3 regions of the Kerstersia sp. genome follow, and region 1 is predicted to be linked to each of the others. Evidence: predicted binding sites of a transcription regulator. Region 1 holds the regulator's gene; each other region holds the start of a gene.
The links. The regulator FNR, encoded in region 1, switches genes on or off when oxygen is low (the NO sensors DNR and NnrR bind a similar motif). The targets are predictions, from matches to a motif close to TTGATNNNNATCAA.
Positions count from the first base shown of each region.

Region 2: the regulator FNR is predicted to act here: its motif matches at 2,443-2,456, upstream of ACTJGZ_RS04805 (OmpW/AlkL family protein).
Region 3: the regulator FNR is predicted to act here: its motif matches at 1,877-1,890, upstream of ubiM (5-demethoxyubiquinol-8 5-hydroxylase UbiM).

Region 1 is NZ_JBQEKA010000056.1:11,803-17,714, forward strand. It holds gene ACTJGZ_RS11530 (Mth938-like domain-containing protein) at 51-512, shown strand; gene ACTJGZ_RS11535 (peroxiredoxin) at 509-976, shown strand; gene ACTJGZ_RS11540 (PhoH family protein) at 1,060-2,976, shown strand; gene fnr (fumarate/nitrate reduction transcriptional regulator Fnr) at 3,179-3,913, shown strand; gene phaR (polyhydroxyalkanoate synthesis repressor PhaR) at 4,046-4,609, opposite strand; gene phbB (acetoacetyl-CoA reductase) at 4,675-5,412, opposite strand; gene ACTJGZ_RS11560 (PHA/PHB synthase family protein) at 5,613-5,912, opposite strand, start outside.
Region 2 is NZ_JBQEKA010000011.1:20,771-26,682, reverse strand. It holds gene ACTJGZ_RS04815 (glutamate synthase subunit beta) at 1-1,232, shown strand, start outside; gene ACTJGZ_RS04810 (hypothetical protein) at 1,356-2,291, shown strand; gene ACTJGZ_RS04805 (OmpW/AlkL family protein) at 2,530-3,168, shown strand; gene ACTJGZ_RS04800 (linear amide C-N hydrolase) at 3,474-4,469, shown strand; gene ACTJGZ_RS04795 (Hsp20/alpha crystallin family protein) at 4,583-4,972, opposite strand; gene ACTJGZ_RS04790 (Hsp20/alpha crystallin family protein) at 4,999-5,430, opposite strand; gene ACTJGZ_RS04785 (DnaJ C-terminal domain-containing protein) at 5,710-5,912, shown strand, end outside.
Region 3 is NZ_JBQEKA010000008.1:48,862-54,773, reverse strand. It holds gene ACTJGZ_RS03995 (NUDIX hydrolase) at 1-604, opposite strand, end outside; gene ubiM (5-demethoxyubiquinol-8 5-hydroxylase UbiM) at 625-1,800, opposite strand; gene ACTJGZ_RS03985 (AI-2E family transporter) at 2,068-3,153, shown strand; gene ACTJGZ_RS03980 (cold-shock protein) at 3,454-3,660, shown strand; gene alkB (DNA oxidative demethylase AlkB) at 3,992-4,636, shown strand; gene ACTJGZ_RS03970 (DNA-3-methyladenine glycosylase family protein) at 4,821-5,465, shown strand; gene ada (bifunctional DNA-binding transcriptional regulator/O6-methylguanine-DNA methyltransferase Ada) at 5,551-5,912, shown strand, end outside.

The DNA of each region.
Region 1 (5,912 bases):
GGCCACCTGCCGGTTGCCCGGCCTGGCGGCGCCCTCTACGGAGTCCTTGCTTGAAACTGCATTCCGATCCCGCTACTTCCCTCAACACAGTCACCGCCTATGGCGACGACTATATCGAAATCAACCAGGTTCGCTATACCCACGCGGTCGTGTTCGGCCCAGAGGGTGAAATCGTCCAATGGCCGGTCTCCCGCCCGGAAGACATTGCGGCCCCGCATCTGCGCCAGGCCGCGCGGCTGGCAGACCCGGCAGCCGACCCCCTCGCCTTCCTCGACGAACCGGAGCAGGACGCCGTGCCGCGGCGCTCACCGGATTCCCCTGAAGTCCTATTGATCGGCACCGGCATGCGCCAGCGCCTGCTCTCGCATGCGCTGCTATGGCCGCTGCTGCGCGCCGGCGTCGGCGTCGAAGTCATGGGGACGCAGGCAGCCGCACGCACCTACAACATTTTGATGGCAGAAGGCCGGCGTGTCGTCGTTGCGCTGCTTCCTACCGGAGACCTGCAAGCATGAGTGAAATCCAGATTGGGCATCTCGTCCCGCCCTTCACCGCGGAAAGCACCATCGGCCCCATCAGTCTGGCCGAGTGCGCCGGCCGGGCGGTCGTCCTGTATTTCTACCCCAAGGACAATACCCCCGGCTGTACCACGGAAAGCTGCGATTTCCGTGACGGCTATGCGGCGTTTCTCAAAGCCGGCTGCCTGGTCTTCGGTGTCTCGCGCGATAGCCTGCGTTCCCATGAGAACTTCGCCGGCAAACATGAACTGCCCTTCCCGCTGATTTCCGATCCGGACGAAACCTTGTGCCAGCTGTTCGGCGTCATCAAGATGAAGAACATGTATGGCCGCCAGGTACGCGGCATCGAACGCAGCACCTTCCTGATAGACGCAACCGGCAAGCTTGTGCAAGCCTGGCGCGGCGTGAAGGTTCCCGGGCATATCAATGAAGTCCTACAGGCAGCGCAAAGCACAGGCTGAAGCGCTGCGCCGTTCGCTCTCCCGGCCTTGTGCCGGGACCCACTGACCGTTTCCCAGCGCGCCTTTTCCGGAGCCAACTGTTCATGCCTCTTCCCAAGCTGCCAGTCCGTCCCGCCACGATTCTCGATGCCCCAGCCAAAGCACCGACCCATAGGCCCGCGCCCCGCAAGGTAGAGCCTATCGCCGCGATAGCGCCGCCTGCTCCCGTGGCCGAGACACAGGAAACCGACGTCACCCCGCTGGCGGCCCAGGCCCAGACCCAGGCCGCAGCGCCTGCAGCTCAGGCTGCCGCGGCAGCTGCTGCCAGCCGCCATCCGGCCGCCGCGCCCAAGACGGCCTCCGGCGAGGCCCGCCCCGCAGCGCCTCAGACCGCTACCAAGGCGGCGCCCCAAAAAACCGCCGCTAAAACCAGCACTGGCACCAGCACCGACACCGGGGCGAATACCCGCGCCAGCACCGACGCAAGGGCCAGAACAAGCGCTGCCCCCGCACCGCAACCGGCTGCGCAGCCTGCAGCCGCAACAGCCGCCAAGGACAAGGTCAGCCCGCCTGCAGCGCCTGCTGTGACGGCAGCAGCCGCCCCCCGCTCGCGCCGCCGCGGCCGCCACGTTGCCGACGAGCCGCGCAAACTGTTCGTTCTGGACACCAACGTGCTGCTGCACGACCCCAGCAGTCTGTTCCGCTTCCAGGAACATGACGTCTATCTGCCCATGATGACGCTGGAGGAACTGGACCACCACAAAAAGGGCATGTCGGAAGTCGCCCGCAACGCCCGCCAGGTCAGCCGCTCACTGGACGGCCTGATGGATGTGACGCCCGACATCACTCAGGGCATGGCCCTTAGCGCGCTGGGCAACAAGGATGCCAGCGGCATGCTGCTGATCCAGACCACCTCCATGGAAGGCGCCCTGCCCCCGTCGCTGCCCGCGGCCAAGGCCGACAACCAGATCCTCGGCGTCCTCAAGGCCCTGCAGGACAGCCGCCCGGAACAGCCTGTCGTGCTCGTGTCCAAGGATGTCAATATGCGCCTGAAGGCGCGCGCGCTGGGGCTGTACGCGGAAGACTATTTCAATGACCAGGTACTGGAAGATTCCGACCTGCTCTATACGGGCCTGCTGCAACTGCCCGAGAACTTCTGGAACAAGCACGGCAAGGACATCGAATCCTGGCAGCAGGCGGGCACCACCTATTACCGCGTTCATGGCCCGCTGTGCAGCCAGTTCACCGTCAACCAGTTCGTCTTCCTGGATGGCGCCCTGCCGCTGCATGCCCGCGTCAAGGAAGTCAGCGGCAAGACAGCCGTGCTGGCGACGCTGCGCGACCACTCCCATGGCAAGAACAATGTCTGGGGCATTACCGCGCGCAACCGCGAACAGAACTTCGCGCTGAACCTGCTGATGGACCCGGATTGCGACTTCGTATCGCTGCTGGGCCAGGCAGGGACGGGCAAGACGCTGCTAGCCCTGGCGGCGGGCCTGGCCCAGGTGCTGGAAACCAAGCGCTATACCGAGATCATCATGACGCGCATCACCGTGCCTGTCGGCGATGACATCGGCTTCCTGCCTGGCACCGAAGAAGAAAAAATGCAGCCCTGGATGGGGGCGCTGGACGACAACCTGGAAGTGCTGCATTCGACCAGCGGCACCAACGGTGGCGACTGGAATCAGAACGCCACGCTGGATCTGATCCGCTCCCACATCAAGGTCAAATCGCTGAACTTCATGCGCGGCCGCACCTTCCTCAACAAGTACCTCATCATCGACGAAGCGCAAAACCTGACGCCCAAGCAGATGAAAACCCTGGTTACCCGCGCCGGCCCCGGCACCAAGGTGGTGTGCCTGGGCAACATTGCCCAGATCGACACCCCATACCTGACCGAAGGCAGCTCCGGCCTGACCTATGTGGTGGATCGTTTCAAGGGCTGGCCGCATGCCGGGCACATCACCCTGCAACGCGGCGAACGCTCGCGCCTGGCGGATTACGCAGGCGACGTGCTCTAACTCACGCGTGCCCGGCGGCCCTGGCCGGCTGCTCCTGTCACCAGGGGCAGCCGGCCATTTTGCGTCTTATTGAGCAAAGTCAATTACAATCCTTTGAAATCATCGGGCAGTTTCCAGGCAAATATCAAACATTTGTTCGGCTCCCTGCCCGGGCTTGACGGTATGCCTGCTGCCGCCTTTCTCACGGAATTCACATCCATCCATGGCCAAACGAGTCCTCCTGCCATCTGAAGCCGTGCACTGTTCCAGTTGCATGCTGGGGCATGTCTGCCTGCCGATCGGCATGAATACCCATGAAGTCGCCAAGCTAGATGGCCTGATCAAAGAACGTCTGCGTATCGAAAAAGGCCAGCCGCTCTACACCCTGCACGAGCCGCTGACAGCCATATACAGCGTGCGTATCGGCACGCTCAAAACCCAGATCGAAAATGCCCAGGGGCAATTCCAGATCACGGGCTTTCATTTGCCTGGCGAAATTGTCGGCCTGGACGGCATGGTGGAAGGCCATCATGTTTCGACCGCCGTCGCGCTTGAAGATGCGGAAGTCTGTGTTATCCGCCTGGAAGACCTGGACAATCTGGCGCGCCACCTGCCCAGCCTGCAGCAACAGGTACTGCGCCTGATGAGCCGCGAAATCACCCGCTCGCACCAGATGCTCATGGCGCTGGGCTCCATGCGTGCCGAACAGCGCCTGGCCGCCTTCCTGCTCAATCTGTCCACGCGCCTGTCGGCGCTGGGCTATTCCTCGACCGAATTCGTCATGCGCATGAGCCGCGAGGAAATCGGCAATTATCTGGGCCTCACGCTTGAAACCGTCAGCCGGCTGTTTTCGCGTTTCGCGCGCGAAGAGCTGATACGCGTCAACCAGCGCCAGGTGCAGTTGCTCGACAAAGACAAGCTGCATAAGCTGATCGAAAAAGAAAAAGACGCGGCCTGAGCTTTTTCCGGCCCGCTTCACTGGCCTCATTCACTGGCACTATTCACTGGCGCCGCGACAAGCGCCAGGGCAAGAAAAAACAGGGCAGCGTTTCGCTGCCCTGTTTTTTTGCATGGCACCAGGCCGCCGAGCCTAGCGCTGCTCGTCCTTGCCCCCTGGCGGGAACGGAAAGGACGAAAACAGATTGCGCGCCTGATCCTGCATCTGGCCCTGCATCTGCACGAACAGATTCTTGCTCTGTTCGATGTAGTTATTCATCATGCTCTGCACCATGGGCGCCTGCACATTCATGAACTGGGCCCAGACTTCCGGGCCGAATTGCTTGCCATACAGCCCTTGCGACTGTTCGGCCATGCGCTCCTGGATCTCCATGAATGCCTGCAAGTTCTTTTCCAGGTACGAACCCATGATGCCCTGCATGGCATGGCCATAAAAGCGGATGATCTGCGACAGCACCGGCGCCGAAAACATCGGCATCCCGCCGCTTTCCTCTTCCAGAATGATCTGGAGCAGAATGCTGCGCGTCAGGTCTTCGCCAGTTTTGGCATCCACCACCTGAAAGAGCTCACTAGCAATGACCAATTGCTTGACGTCAGCCAGGGTGATGTAGGTGCTGGTTCGCGTGTCATACAGACGGCGATTGGGGTATTTCTTGATGAGGCGTTGCGCCGCCTCGGCTGGCTTGGCTTGAGTCATGGCAATCCCGATAAAACATCATTTGCAGCGGCGCCCGGAACAAGGGGCGCCGGACGGCGGTTTCCTTACCCCATATGCAGGCCGCCGTTGACGGAAAAATCCGCCCCGGTGGCAAAACCCGCATCGGGCGAGGCAATCCAGGAAACCATGGAAGCAATTTCTTCCGGTGTTCCCAGGCGGCGCACGGGAATGGTCCCGACGATTTTTTCCAGCACGTCGGAACGGATGGCGCGCACCATTTCAGTACCGATATAACCGGGGGAAACCGTGTTCACCGTCACCCCCTTGCTGGCCACTTCCTGAGCCAGTGCCATGGTAAACCCATGCAGCCCGGCTTTAGCAGTGGAATAGTTGGTTTGGCCAAACTGGCCTTTCTGGCCATTGACCGAACTGATATTGACGATGCGGCCCCAGCCGCTGCCCACCATGTCTTCAATGACCTGCTTGGTCACGTTGAACAGGCTGTTCAGGTTGGTATTGATGACCGCCATCCAGTCTTCGCGGCTCAGTTTGCGAAAGACGCCATCGCGGGTAATGCCCGCATTATTCACCAGGATGCTGACTGGCCCGAGCTCGGCCCGGACTTTTTCAAATGCGGCCACCGTCGAATCCCAATCGGCCACATTGCCGACCGACGCATGGAACTGAAAACCGTCGGCCTGCTGCTCATCAAGCCACTGGCGCCAATCCCGGCCGGGGCCGCAACCGGCGACCACGACATAGCCGTCACGCGCCAGACGGCGGCAAATCGCCGTTCCTATGCCGCCCATTCCGCCAGTGACATACGCAACTTTCTGACTCATATTGTCTCTCCTCTTATTCCCTGCTTTTATGTGACACCTAGCGTCCCTGACGGTTCATCTTGCCGGAAAACCGGCAGCGGCGATATCGGTACTTGCATGCCCCTGCTCCATGCCTGGCCGCGATATTGCCGCAGGTGTCCTGTTGTCATTTCTGCCTGCGAGATCCTGCGTGATCCGGCGTGCTGGCGCCTTAGCCCGGCTTACTCCGCCTTCACCGCGACATAGCGGCCAGGCGCCGGTTCCAGCGGCTGATAGCGGGCATTGCCGAATTTCTGCGGCGCCTTGCGCTCGCGGCCGCCATAAGGCGCCAGCCAGGCCAGCCAATCCGGCCACCAGCTGCCCGGCTGCTGCTGGGCCGCCTGCAGCCAGGCCTCAGGGTCGGCATGCTGGCCGTTCTCAAGAGTCCAATGCTGCCGCCGGCTGCTGGCTGGCGGATTGACCACGCCCGCAATATGCCCCGAAGACCCCAGCACAAAACGGGTCGGGCCGCGCAGCACTTC
Region 2 (5,912 bases), on a different contig from region 1:
TCAGCGTGCTGCATTCGACCAACAACTTCCCGGAAGTGACAGGCCGCATCTGCCCCGCGCCCTGCGAAGCCGCCTGTACGCTGAATATCAATAACGACGCCGTCGGCATCAAGTCCATCGAACATGCCATCATCGACCGCGGCTGGGAAGAAGGCTGGATCGCGCCGCAAATACCGCAACGCCGCACCGGCAAACACATCGCCATCGTTGGCTCCGGCCCGGCCGGACTGGCGTGCGCGCAACAACTGGCGCGTGCCGGCCATGCCGTCACGGTGTTCGAGAAAAGCGACCGCATCGGCGGGCTGATGCGCTATGGCATTCCCGATTTCAAACTGGAAAAGCACCTGATCGACCGCCGCATCGCGCAAATGGAAGCCGAGGGCGTGTCCTTCCGCCCCTCCACTTACATCGGCTCGCCCGATGCCGCAGCGGCGCAAGGCCTGACGATACGCACACCGGCCTCGCTGCGCGAAGAGTACGATGCCGTGATCCTGGCGGGCGGCGCTGAAAACCCGCGCGACCTGCCCATCCCCGGACGCGAGCTCGATGGCGTCATGTTCGCCATGGACTTCCTGCGCCAGCAGAATAAGGCCGTGGCAGGCGACCGCCAGTTGGATCAAGTCCTGGCGGGCAACAAACATGTCATCGTCATCGGCGGCGGCGACACCGGCTCGGATTGCGTCGGCACCAGCATCCGCCAGGGCGCGGCCAGCGTGACCCAGATTGAATTGCTGCCCCAGCCGCCCGAGCATGAGAACAAGGCCATGACCTGGCCCTACTGGCCCGCCAAGCTGCGCACCTCCACCTCGCACCTGGAAGGCTGCGAGCGCGATTGGGCCATTCTCAGCCAGTCCTTCGAGGGCGACGAAGACGGCCATGTGCGCAAGCTGATCGCCGTCCGCACCGAATGGACGCCCGACCCCATCACCGGCCAGTTGCGCATGCGCGAAATTCCCGATTCCCGTATGGAACTGCCGGCTGACCTGGTGCTGCTGGCCATGGGCTTTATCTCGCCAGTCGCCGCCGTGCTCCAGGCCTTTGGCGTCGATAGCGATAACCGCGGCAACACGCGCGCCAATACCGAGGACTACCACACCAGTGTGGAAGGCGTGTTCGCAGCCGGGGATATCCGCCGCGGCCAGTCCCTGATCGTCTGGGCCATCCGCGAAGGCCGCCAATGCGCCCGTTCCGTGGATACCTGGCTGATGGGCCACACCCAGCTGCCGCGCTGAGCCGCGCCCCCGCTGCCGCCTGACGGGCGGCAGCGGCCGTTTGCGGGCAAGGCGCCCGGCCCCGGAGGGCAGTAATATGCCAGGTCATTCGCCCCCTGCGCGCCGCTCCTGACTGCCCTCTCCATGACCGCCACGATCTGTTCCCGTCTTTTCGCCTGCCTGCTGCACCTGGGGCTGTTATCCCTGAGCGCCGCGCCGCGCCCGGCTCAGGCTGAATTCAGCCAGCCTGCCGAAGCCTTCCAGGGCATGCCGGCCAGCGCGGCCATGGCAAACCTGCCCTTGGCCATCGAAACATTCACGCTCCTGCTCTCCCGCCCCGACAGCCTGTTCGATGCGCGCGAAGCAAAAGCGTGCGCGCTCTCCGCCGAAGCGGCCCGGCTTGCCGTCCTGGGGCCAGACACCATGGCAGTGCTGGCAGAGGAAACGCGCAGGAACGGCATGAGCACGGAAACGTTGTCAGGCCAGCTGGCGATTCTCAGCGGCGCCTGCCCCGCGGCCCAGACACTGAGCGGCATGACGGAATATATCTGGCGCAGCGACAGCCGCATGAGCCTGTCCGGCCTGGTCACCCGCCTGCAATCACGCCAGCGGGGCGTGGCCCAATATGATGCGCAAGGCAATCCCGGCCGCACCCTGAGCATCATCGAAGCCTCGCACAGCGAAATGTTCCAGCAGCAGCCTTCCGGCGAACTGGTCTCCACGGCATTGCCCGGCCAGCCACCAGGCCAGAACGCCTACAGCATCACCTATGGCAGAGGCTATATGGGGCAGGCCGATGACATACAAGTCACCTTCACCTTGATCGACACGCCACCAGCCCAAGGCGCTGGCATGCCGCCGCTGCGCAGCAGTGTCGCCATCACCCGCTATACCCCGGACGGTGAAGTGCTGGAAATCTACATGAATAACCAGCTGCGCACGCGCGCGCACCTGAACCGGGCGCGCCAGCAGCATGGCTGGCTGGAATTTTTCGGCCAGGGCAACGCGGGGGCCAGGCCGATCCGCCAATGCTATCAATCCGGCGAGCCCGCCCCCGAGAGCGCCTGCGCCCGCCCCTGAACAGCGCTCCTAAACGGCACCGGGCGCCCTTGGTGCCGGGCCGGCGGGGCGGCATGTGCCGCGCCGCCGCATCGGGAATGAGGTATGTAAGCAACACTCTGCCCCCTTTCTCCGCCTGTTCGTCGAACTTCCCCGACAAAACCCGAATTTCTTGCGGCACATCAAACTCGGCCCCGGATGGAAAAGGCATGCTGGCAGTGTGGTTTATATCGCAACGACCAAATTCTGGAGAACTCAGATGAGCATCCGCACCCTCAAGCCCCTGGCCGCCCTGTTGCTGGGCGCAGGCCTGCTGGCCTCGCCCCTGGCCCACGCCTATGAAGAAGGCGATTGGCTGTTGAAAGTTGGCGTCAGCCATGTCCATCCCAAATCGAACAACGGCGATATCCTGGACGGCGCCGCCAAGCTGAGCGTCGGCAACAGCACCCGCCCCAGTCTCTCGCTGACCTATATGGCCACCCGCAACATCGGTATCGAATTGCTGGGCGCTATCCCGTTCAGCCACGATATCAATGCTGACGGCGCCGTGAACGGCTATATCGGCAAGACCAAGCATCTGCCGCCCACGCTGAGCCTGCAATGGCACTTCCTGCCGGATTCCACCGTGCAGCCCTATGTCGGCGTCGGCCTGAACTACACCACCTTCTTTGACACCAAGGCGCGCGGCGATATCGCCGGCAACAAGCTGCGCCTGAGCGACTCCTGGGGCGTGGCCGCCCAGGTGGGCGTGGACGTCGCGCTCGATAAGAACTGGTTCATCAACGCCGATGTGCGCTATATCGACATCAGCTCGAACGTGAAGCTCAACGGCGACAAAATCGGCAAGGCCAAGATCGACCCCTGGGTCGGCACCCTGGCCATCGGTTACCGCTTCTAAGCATTACCGGATGCGCGCCGCCAAACCCCTGGCGGCAGCACCCTCACACAGGCGCCTGCCCCGCAATAGGGCAGGCGCCTGTGTTTTTTCCTTTGTCATTCCTTCACGCCCGGGCCGCGCCACTGCCCCAGGCCTGCCACTACACTAAAGCTGTCCATGCAGCGCAGCCTTGCTGGCCCGCGTGACGCATGACAACGCGATTGACCCTTATTTCTGGTACAACACCGCAGCATGGCCAGGCCGTTTGCAAACGCTTGCCCGCGCTTCATTCCCAACCCCAGTCACTCTTTCGAGCCAACCCACCCATGTGCACACGAATCGTCTATCACGGTAATCAGGGCCAGGTCTTCACTGCCCGCTCCATGGACTGGAAGTCCGACATGCATACCAATCTGTGGATACTGCCTCGCGGCATCGCCCGCAGCGGCAATTGCGGGCCGGACAGCCTGAGCTGGACCGCCAAGTACGGCAGCATCGTGGCAACCGGATACGACATTTCCACAACGGACGGCGTCAACGAGGCCGGTCTTTCGGTCAACCTGCTGTGGCTGGCAGAATCGCAATACCCCAGCGCCGACCCCACCCATCCGCTGCTGACGATTGCTGCGTGGGCGCAATATGTGCTGGATCTCTTCCCCAATGTGGCCGATGCCGTTGCCGCGCTGGCCCAACAGCCTTTCTCGCTGGTCACCTCCAATATTCCGGGTGAAGCGCGCCTGACTACGCTGCATATGTCTTTATCCGACAGCAGCGGCGACAGCGCCATCGTCGAATACATCGACGGCAAACAAGTGATCCACCACAACAGTGACTACCAGGTCATGACCAATTCGCCGACTTACGACGAACAGTTGGCCCTCAACAAATATTGGGAAACCATAGGCGGCACCGTCATGCTGCCGGGCACCAACCGCGCCGCCGACCGCTTCGCGCGCGCCCAGTTCTACATTAATGCCGTCGAAAAACAGGACGACCCGGATATGGCGCTGGCCAGCGTGCTGAGCGTGATCCGCAATGCCTCCGTGCCCTTCGGCCTGAGCACCCCGGACCAGCCCAATATTTCCTCGACCCGCTGGCGCACGGTCGTGGATCACAAGCGGCTGCGTTATTACTTCGAATCCACCACCACCCCGAATGTCTTCTGGGTGGATGTCAGCAAACTGGACTTCTCGCCCTCGGGCGCCGGCGTGCGCAAGCTGGAACTGGGCATGAACCAGCGCAATATTTTCCATGGCGAAGTCAACGACGACTTCGTGGCCGCCCCCGCCTTCACGTTCCTGGGCATTCCCGCCAAACATTGAACCGGCGGCCTGGCCCGACGGCTTATTGAGCAGCAGGGCCAGGCCGAATAGCAGAAAGCCAGGGAACGGGAGTTCCCTGGCTTTCTGCTATTTACCCGGCCAGCCGGAACAGATCAGGCCACCTGGATTTCCACCTTGCGCGCTTGCGCGTGTTCCACCTTGGGAATGCGCAGCTTCAGCACACCGGCCTCAAACGAGGCCTGAACCTTATCGGCATCCAGTTCACGCGAAAGCGTGAAGGCGCGGCGGTAGTGCTGCGCATTGACTTCGACATGGCTGGCAACCGCGCCTTCGGCCAGCGCCAGCGCAATACTGCCCGCTATCGTCAAGGTATCGCCGTCAACCTGCAGGTTCAGGCCTTCCTTGGCCACACCGGGCAAATCGGCATACAGGGTAATACCGCCAGCATCTTCCACCACATCAACAGGCGGCACCAGGTAGTGTTTGTCATTGCGGCCGGACGGCTCGGCCACGGCGGGTTGATTCACATTGGCTGCACTCATGGCAATCTCCTTATTCTCTATCCGGTTCACTGAATGGCGATGCGGCGGGGCTGCGCCGCTTCCTTGCGCGGAATATGCAGACTCAGCACCCCTTCGCGGTAGCTGGCCTGCACGCCTTGCGTATCCACATCATCGGGCAGGCTGACCACACGGCGAAAACGCCCGGAAAACCGCTCATCCACATGCAAGGTGGCCTGTTCCGGCACCTCACGGGCAGCCCGCTCGCCGGAAATCGTCAAAACGCCTTTTTCGATCTGCACATCCAGGTTCTTGGCCTCCACACCGGGGACGAACACATGGATATCCACTGCTTTCGGGCTGGTGGCGATATTCAAGCCCGGATAGCCCTTGGCGCCGCCACGGATATTGGGCGACCCATCGAACGTCTGCTGCATGGCGCGCTGCAGACGATCCAGCTCCGCAAACACATCGCGGGGAAACAATGCACGGTAAGACATGATCCATCTCCTGTCAGATCTGCGGGCCATGGCCGCTGCGGCCTGGATGACTCCGCTTGCCAGCGTCCGGCGGATCGGCTGGCGAACTGCAATCATGCCGGGCCGGCGAGGCGAGCCGGCCCGGCTCCGATCAGCAAGCTGTGATGCCGGACCTGCCGCATCACAGCGCCTCATGACCGTTATATAGGGTGGACATTTCGTACTTTCAAGGGCTTGATATCAAAGACTTTGCCCCCATAGAAGGGATAACATCATGCATCCTTTCCATGAGGGAAATATATGGAATACAGGGACTACTACGCCACGCTCGGCGTATCCCGGGACGCAAGCGCAGAAGACATCAAGAAAGCCTTTCGCAAACTGGCGCGCAAGTACCACCCGGACGTTTCCAAAGAAACGGACGCGGCGCAGCGCATGAGCGAGGTCAATGAAGCCTATACGGTGCTCTCCGATCCCGAAAAACGCAGTGCCTATGACCAGCT
Region 3 (5,912 bases), on a different contig from region 1:
GCATGCTGCGGCCCGGCAGCAGGTCAGGGCCAGCTATGGGGGACTCCGGCACGAGGCCGGCCTCGTACAGCAGTTCGTAGCGCGGCAGCGTCCGCTCTTCATCCCAAATGTCATTTTCCAGCCCGAACAAGGCGCAGCAGCGTTGCCACTGGCGTTCGCGCAGGCCGCGGGTCTGGGATTGGGCCCAGGCGCGCAAACGGGCCGCGATGTCGGCAAACAGGGCGGCGTTGCTGTCGTCGCGCCGGTCTTCCCAGGGGAAGTATTCATACCAGCTGCGCCAGCTCGCATCCAGGTCAGGCGGGGCATCGCCCGCCAGCGTCAGGCCGAGGTAGCTGATGGAAATCGTCCGCATTTCCGGCGCGTCCGCATGGCGTCCGCGGTCGGCAAAGGTATAGAGCTGTTCGAGGTAACCCAGCGGATGATGGGTTTGCGCTTCCACCCAGCCGCGCAGGCCAGCCTGCAGCGAACGGTGGGCCATGACGAAAGGGCCGGCCGGAAAGGTCAGCCCGCCCTGGATGGTCAGGACGGAAGGCGCCTGGCTATCAGCGGCGGCCAGGACGGCCACCAGCTCGACGGCCAGGGTATCGGAAGCCAGAGTCTGCATGACGATGATAGGCGTCCGGGTCAGGTCAGTCGCGAAGCGACGAAACGCTTGAAGGGGCTGGCGGAACTGGCCAGGCGCAAGGTGGCCTCGCGCAGCAGGCGGCCCGGCGGCGTATCGTTGGTGAACATAGCCACCACCAGATTGGTGGACAGGAACAGCGGCAAGGTATGGAAGCGGTGTTCGCGTTCGTAGCGTTTGAGCCAGCGGCTGTCGCCGATGTCGGCATTGCGGCGCGCCGCAGTCAGCACCTGGCGCGATAGGCTGGCGACACTGCGCAAGCCCAGATTGAAACCGTGCGCAGTGACCGGGTGCATGCCGACGGCGGCGTCTCCGACCAGCGCGAAGCGCGTGCCGGCAAAACGGTAGGCATAGACGCCGACCAGCGGATAGACATGGCGGCTGCCCGCTACTTTCATCCCGCCCAGGCGGTGGTCAAAGCGTTTGCCCATTTCCTCGGCGAAAGCCGTGTCATCCAGCGCCTGCAGCGCCTGGATCTGGTGGTGCGGCAAGGTCAGCACCGCAGAGGCCTGGCGGCCATTGAGCGGCAGCAGCGCCAGGGTCTGGCCATAGCCGAACCATTCCCAGGCCACATGGCCGTGATCGGCCTCATGTTCCAGTCGGCCTACCATCATGGATTTGCCGAAGTCGTGCAGGTAGGCGCCTATGCCCATGGCGCGCCGCATCGAGGAAAAACGGCTATCGGCCGCCACCAGCAGCCGGGTGCGCAGTTCACGGCCATCGGACAGGCGGATCAGCGTGCTGTCCGCGCCGGGTTCGACGCCAACGGCGCTGGTGCCGTCCAGTACCTCGATGCCGGCGCGGCCGGCCACTGCCTGCCAGGCCGCGCGCCGGATACAGTCATTGGGCACCAGCCAGCCCAGCTGATCGCTGCCGCCGGCCTGCGCTGTAATGACCATGGGGTTGCGCGACGTGCCATTGAAAACATGGGCGTCGCGCAGCAAGGAAATTTCCGTTTCTGGAATCAGTTGCCAGACGCCCAGTTCTTCAAGCAGCTGGCGCGACTCATGGGCCAGGGCGATTTCACGGCCATCGAAGCCGGGGTCGGCCAGGCTGGCAGCCGGCTGCTGTTCGACAAGGGTGACGGACAGGCCGCCCGCCGACAGGGCGCGCGCCAGGCACAGGCCGGCGGGGCCGGCGCCGACAATGACGACATCCTTTTCCGCAGCGTGGGTCATGTGGTACTCCAGAAAGACAGATAGGCGGCAGTTTAGAGCCTGTTGGCAGGCGGCGCCATGCCGGCGGCAGACGTGCTTGATCCAGCACAAGCAGGGCAGGCTGGCCGCGCCCTGCATCATACTCAATACCGGCAGGAGTCGCTGGCAGACAGGCCGCAGCCTGTTGCACAAAGATGCCCGAATCAGCGGGTTTTCGCTTAGTATTCACTAGCCCCCATACCGTCTGTATGGTTGTCGCCTCTTTTTTCTATTCACACCATGACGCCCATGCGCTCCGCACATCTGCATTACCGGGTCTTTGTCCTGTTGCTGGCGTTCGTTTCGCTGGCCTTTTTCTGGCTTATGCTGCCGTTTTTCACGGCAATTTTCTGGGGCACGGTGCTGGCGGTATTGTTCATGCCCTTGAACCAATACATGCTGCGGCTGTTGCGGGGACGCAGGAATATTGCGGCCTTGATCACGCTGATTGTCGCCTTGTTGTGCGTCATTTTACCGTTGGCCTTTATTACCGGGGCGCTGGTCAAAGAGATCATCGCGCTCTATGAGCGCATCAGTTCCGGCCAATTGAATTTTTCCCTGTATTTCCATCAGGTCGTGAACGCCTTGCCGCCCTCGTTGCAGGAATATGTCTTGCGGCTGACCGGCGATGAAACCGGGGGGCAGAGCAAGCTGGCATCCGGTGTCATGCAAGTCAGCCAGTTCGTGGCCTCGCATGCGGTGAGCCTGGGCCAGAACACGCTGCAATTCGTGGTGGGCGCCGGCATCATGATGTATCTGCTGTTCTTCCTGTTGCGTGATGGCACCTGGCTGTCGCAGCGTATTCGCCGCGCCGTGCCGCTGAGCGACATGCACAAACAGAACCTGGCGCGCAATTTCACGACGGTCGTGCGCGCCACGGTCAAGGGCAATATTGCGGTGGCAGCGGCCCAGGGGCTGCTGGGCGGGCTGAGCTTCTGGTTCCTGGGCATTCAGGGGGCCTTGCTCTGGGGCGTGGTCATGGCTTTTCTGTCCTTGCTGCCCGCTGTGGGGGCCAGCCTGATCTGGGGGCCGGTCGCGATTTATTTTCTGGTGACAGGGGCAACCTGGCAAGGGGTATTCCTGCTGCTGTTCGGGATTCTGGTCATCGGCCTGATGGACAATATCCTGCGGCCGCTGCTGGTCGGTAAGGATTTGCGCATGCCGGATTATCTGGTGCTGATTTCCACGCTGGGCGGCTTGACGCTGTTCGGCCTGAACGGCTTTGTGATGGGGCCGCTGATCGCGGCGCTCTTCATCGCTGTCTGGAACCTTTTCGTGGACATTCCGACGGCCCCCAGCACGCGCCATCATGGGCAAAATGCCCATCTGCGTTGAGGCGGGCCAGCACGCTTTAAGCACCCCGGTCAGGGGGGCATTATTCCCGGAAAGCGCAGCATTGGCAGGGCTTTCCGGTGCTTCCTGGCATCAGGGAATATACAATTTAAAAATTTTCCGATTTTCCGATTGACTGCGGCTGAAAATCCAGTCATAGTGGAGGCGCAGATGGTCAAGCGACGCGGGTTTCAGTACACCAGTCGCCCAGTGTTGGTATCTAGGTTGTGTTCGACGTCCCTTCCTTGATCGTTTCTGGCAATCCCGGGCGTACCGCCCGTTTATTCAAGGAAGTTTTTAGTTATGGCAACCGGTACCGTAAAATGGTTCAACCCTGAAAAGGGCTTCGGCTTCATCGTTCCCGATGAAGGCGGCAAAGATCTCTTCGCTCACTACTCCGAAATCCGTATCAACGGTTTCAAGTCGCTGGAAGAAAATCAGCGCGTGAGCTATGAAATCGGCGAAGGCCCCAAGGGCCCGAACGCCAAGAACATCGAACTGCTGGCCTAAGTCCGGCGCGTTCGTTGTGAGTCTGCCCTATGCGGGGCGGCACACGGAAAAAACCGCAGCTTCGGCTGCGGTTTTTTTTATTGCGGCGCTTATTGCAGCGCTTATTTTCGCGCCTCTTTCAGCGTTGTTCGCGCAGGCTTGAAATTCAAGCGCAAGAACCGGAGTGCGGGGGCATGGCCAGTTTCCTATACTGCCGGTGCCTTTGCCGTATGCGGGCCGGCCTGGCGTCTGCGCCGCGCAGGCAGGCGTAAACTGGCCGGCAAGAAGGCTTGCCCGGCATAGCGCTGCGGGCATGGCAGGGAGATGGGATGACACTGCGGATGGGATGAGGATGCAAACCTTGGCTTTGTTTGAGGCGCCGCCGCCGGATCAGCACCTGGGGCCGCAAGCGCTGGTCTTGCGGGAGTTCGCGCTGCCTTATGTGGCGGAAGTGATGCCGGCGCTGGCGGAGATTACTGCCGCGTCGCCTTTCCGGCAGATGGTCACGCCTGGTGGGTACACCATGTCGGTGGCCTTGACGAACTGCGGCGCGCTGGGCTGGACTAGCGATCGTCGCGGCTATCGCTACACCGGGGAGGATCCGCATACGGGCAAGCCCTGGCCGCCTATGCCTGCCTGTTTTCAGCGCCTGGCGCGCGCGGCGGCTCAGGCGGCCGGGTTTGCCGGCTTCGAGCCGGATGCCTGCCTGGTCAACCGTTATGCGCCGGGTGCGCGCTTATCACTGCATCAGGATAAAAACGAACGGAATTTTGATGCGCCTATTGTGTCGGTGTCTCTGGGCATGCGCGCGATGTTTTTGTTCGGCGGCCTGGCGCGTAGCGATCCCGCACTCAAAGTGCCGCTGTGGCATGGCGATGTGGCGGTCTGGGGCGGCGCGGACAGGCTGCGCTATCACGGTGTCTTGCCGCTCAAGGACGAGCCGCATGAGACGCTGGGCAGCCAGCGCATCAATTTCACCTTCCGCCTGGCGGGCTGAGGATGGTACAGAGGGCTTGGCGTGGCGGGGGGATGCCGCTGCCTGGCAAAAGCAGACCAGGACGCCGCAGCCAGAGAGGCCGGCAAATGGCGGCATGAGCCAAGCAGCCAGGGCAGGCGGGGAAGGACTGGCGGAAAGGGGCCGAAGCGCGCTGAAACGTGGCCGGAGCAAAGGGGAAGTGAAGATGAAGGCTCAGATTGCGGCAGATTTGTCGCCGCCTGCGTACCGGCAGGCCGCCAGTTTTCTGGCTGGTCTGGATGCGGATTGGGCACGGCATGTCGCGACGATAGGCCTGTGCTGCCTGGAAACCAGGCCCGCGCGCGAGCCCCATGAAGCGCTGGTGCGGGCGATAGCCTACCAGCAATTGCATGCCAAGGCCGGTGACGCTATTTTGCAGCGGTTTCTGGCCTTGTATCCTGGCGGTGTCTTTCCCGCGCCTGAGCAATTGCTGGCGACCGACCCCGCCTTGCAGCGTGCCTGTGGTTTTTCGGCAGCCAAGCTGGCCGCCATCCGGGGCATCGCCCAGGCCAGCCTGGATGGCCTCGTGCCCAGCCTGTCGGAGGCGCGGGCATTGCCTGATGCGCAATTGATCGAACGTCTGGTGCGCTTGCGGGGGGTGGGGCGCTGGACGGTAGAAATGTTCCTGATTTATTCCCTGGCGCGTTCCGATATTCTGCCAGCGGATGATTTTGGCGTGCGGGCAGGCTACGGACGTTTGAAAGGCTGGGAAAAAATACCCACGCCGGGCCAGATGAGAGCGATAGGCGCCGCCTGGCAGCCATTTCGCACGGTAGCGGCCTGGTATCTGTGGCGCTTGCCCGCCCGTTAAATATGCACCGCAAGAATCGGAGTGCTTGCGCTTGAATTTGTTTTTATTCTGTTGCCATGGATGAGCATGCAACAGGACCACAGAGATGACGATACCCCAGGCCTACCAAACGGAAGAGGAACGCTGGACTGCCGTGCAGCGGCGGGATACGGCTGCCGACGCGCATTTCGTCTATGCCGTGCGTACCACTGGCGTGTATTGCCGACCAAGTGCTATGGCGCGTCTGCCCAGGCGCGAAAATGTGGTGTTTTTCAATTCTGCGGCGCAAGCTGAGGCGGCGGGCTACCGGCCCAGCCGCCGCCGCCGGGCAGACCAGACCAGCGCCGCGGCGCAACGGGCCGCATTAGTTGCGCGGGCCTGCCGGGTGATTGAATCCGCAGACACGCCGCCATCACTGGACATACTGGCGGCGGGGCTGGGCTTGAGTCCGGCGCATTTTCACCGCCT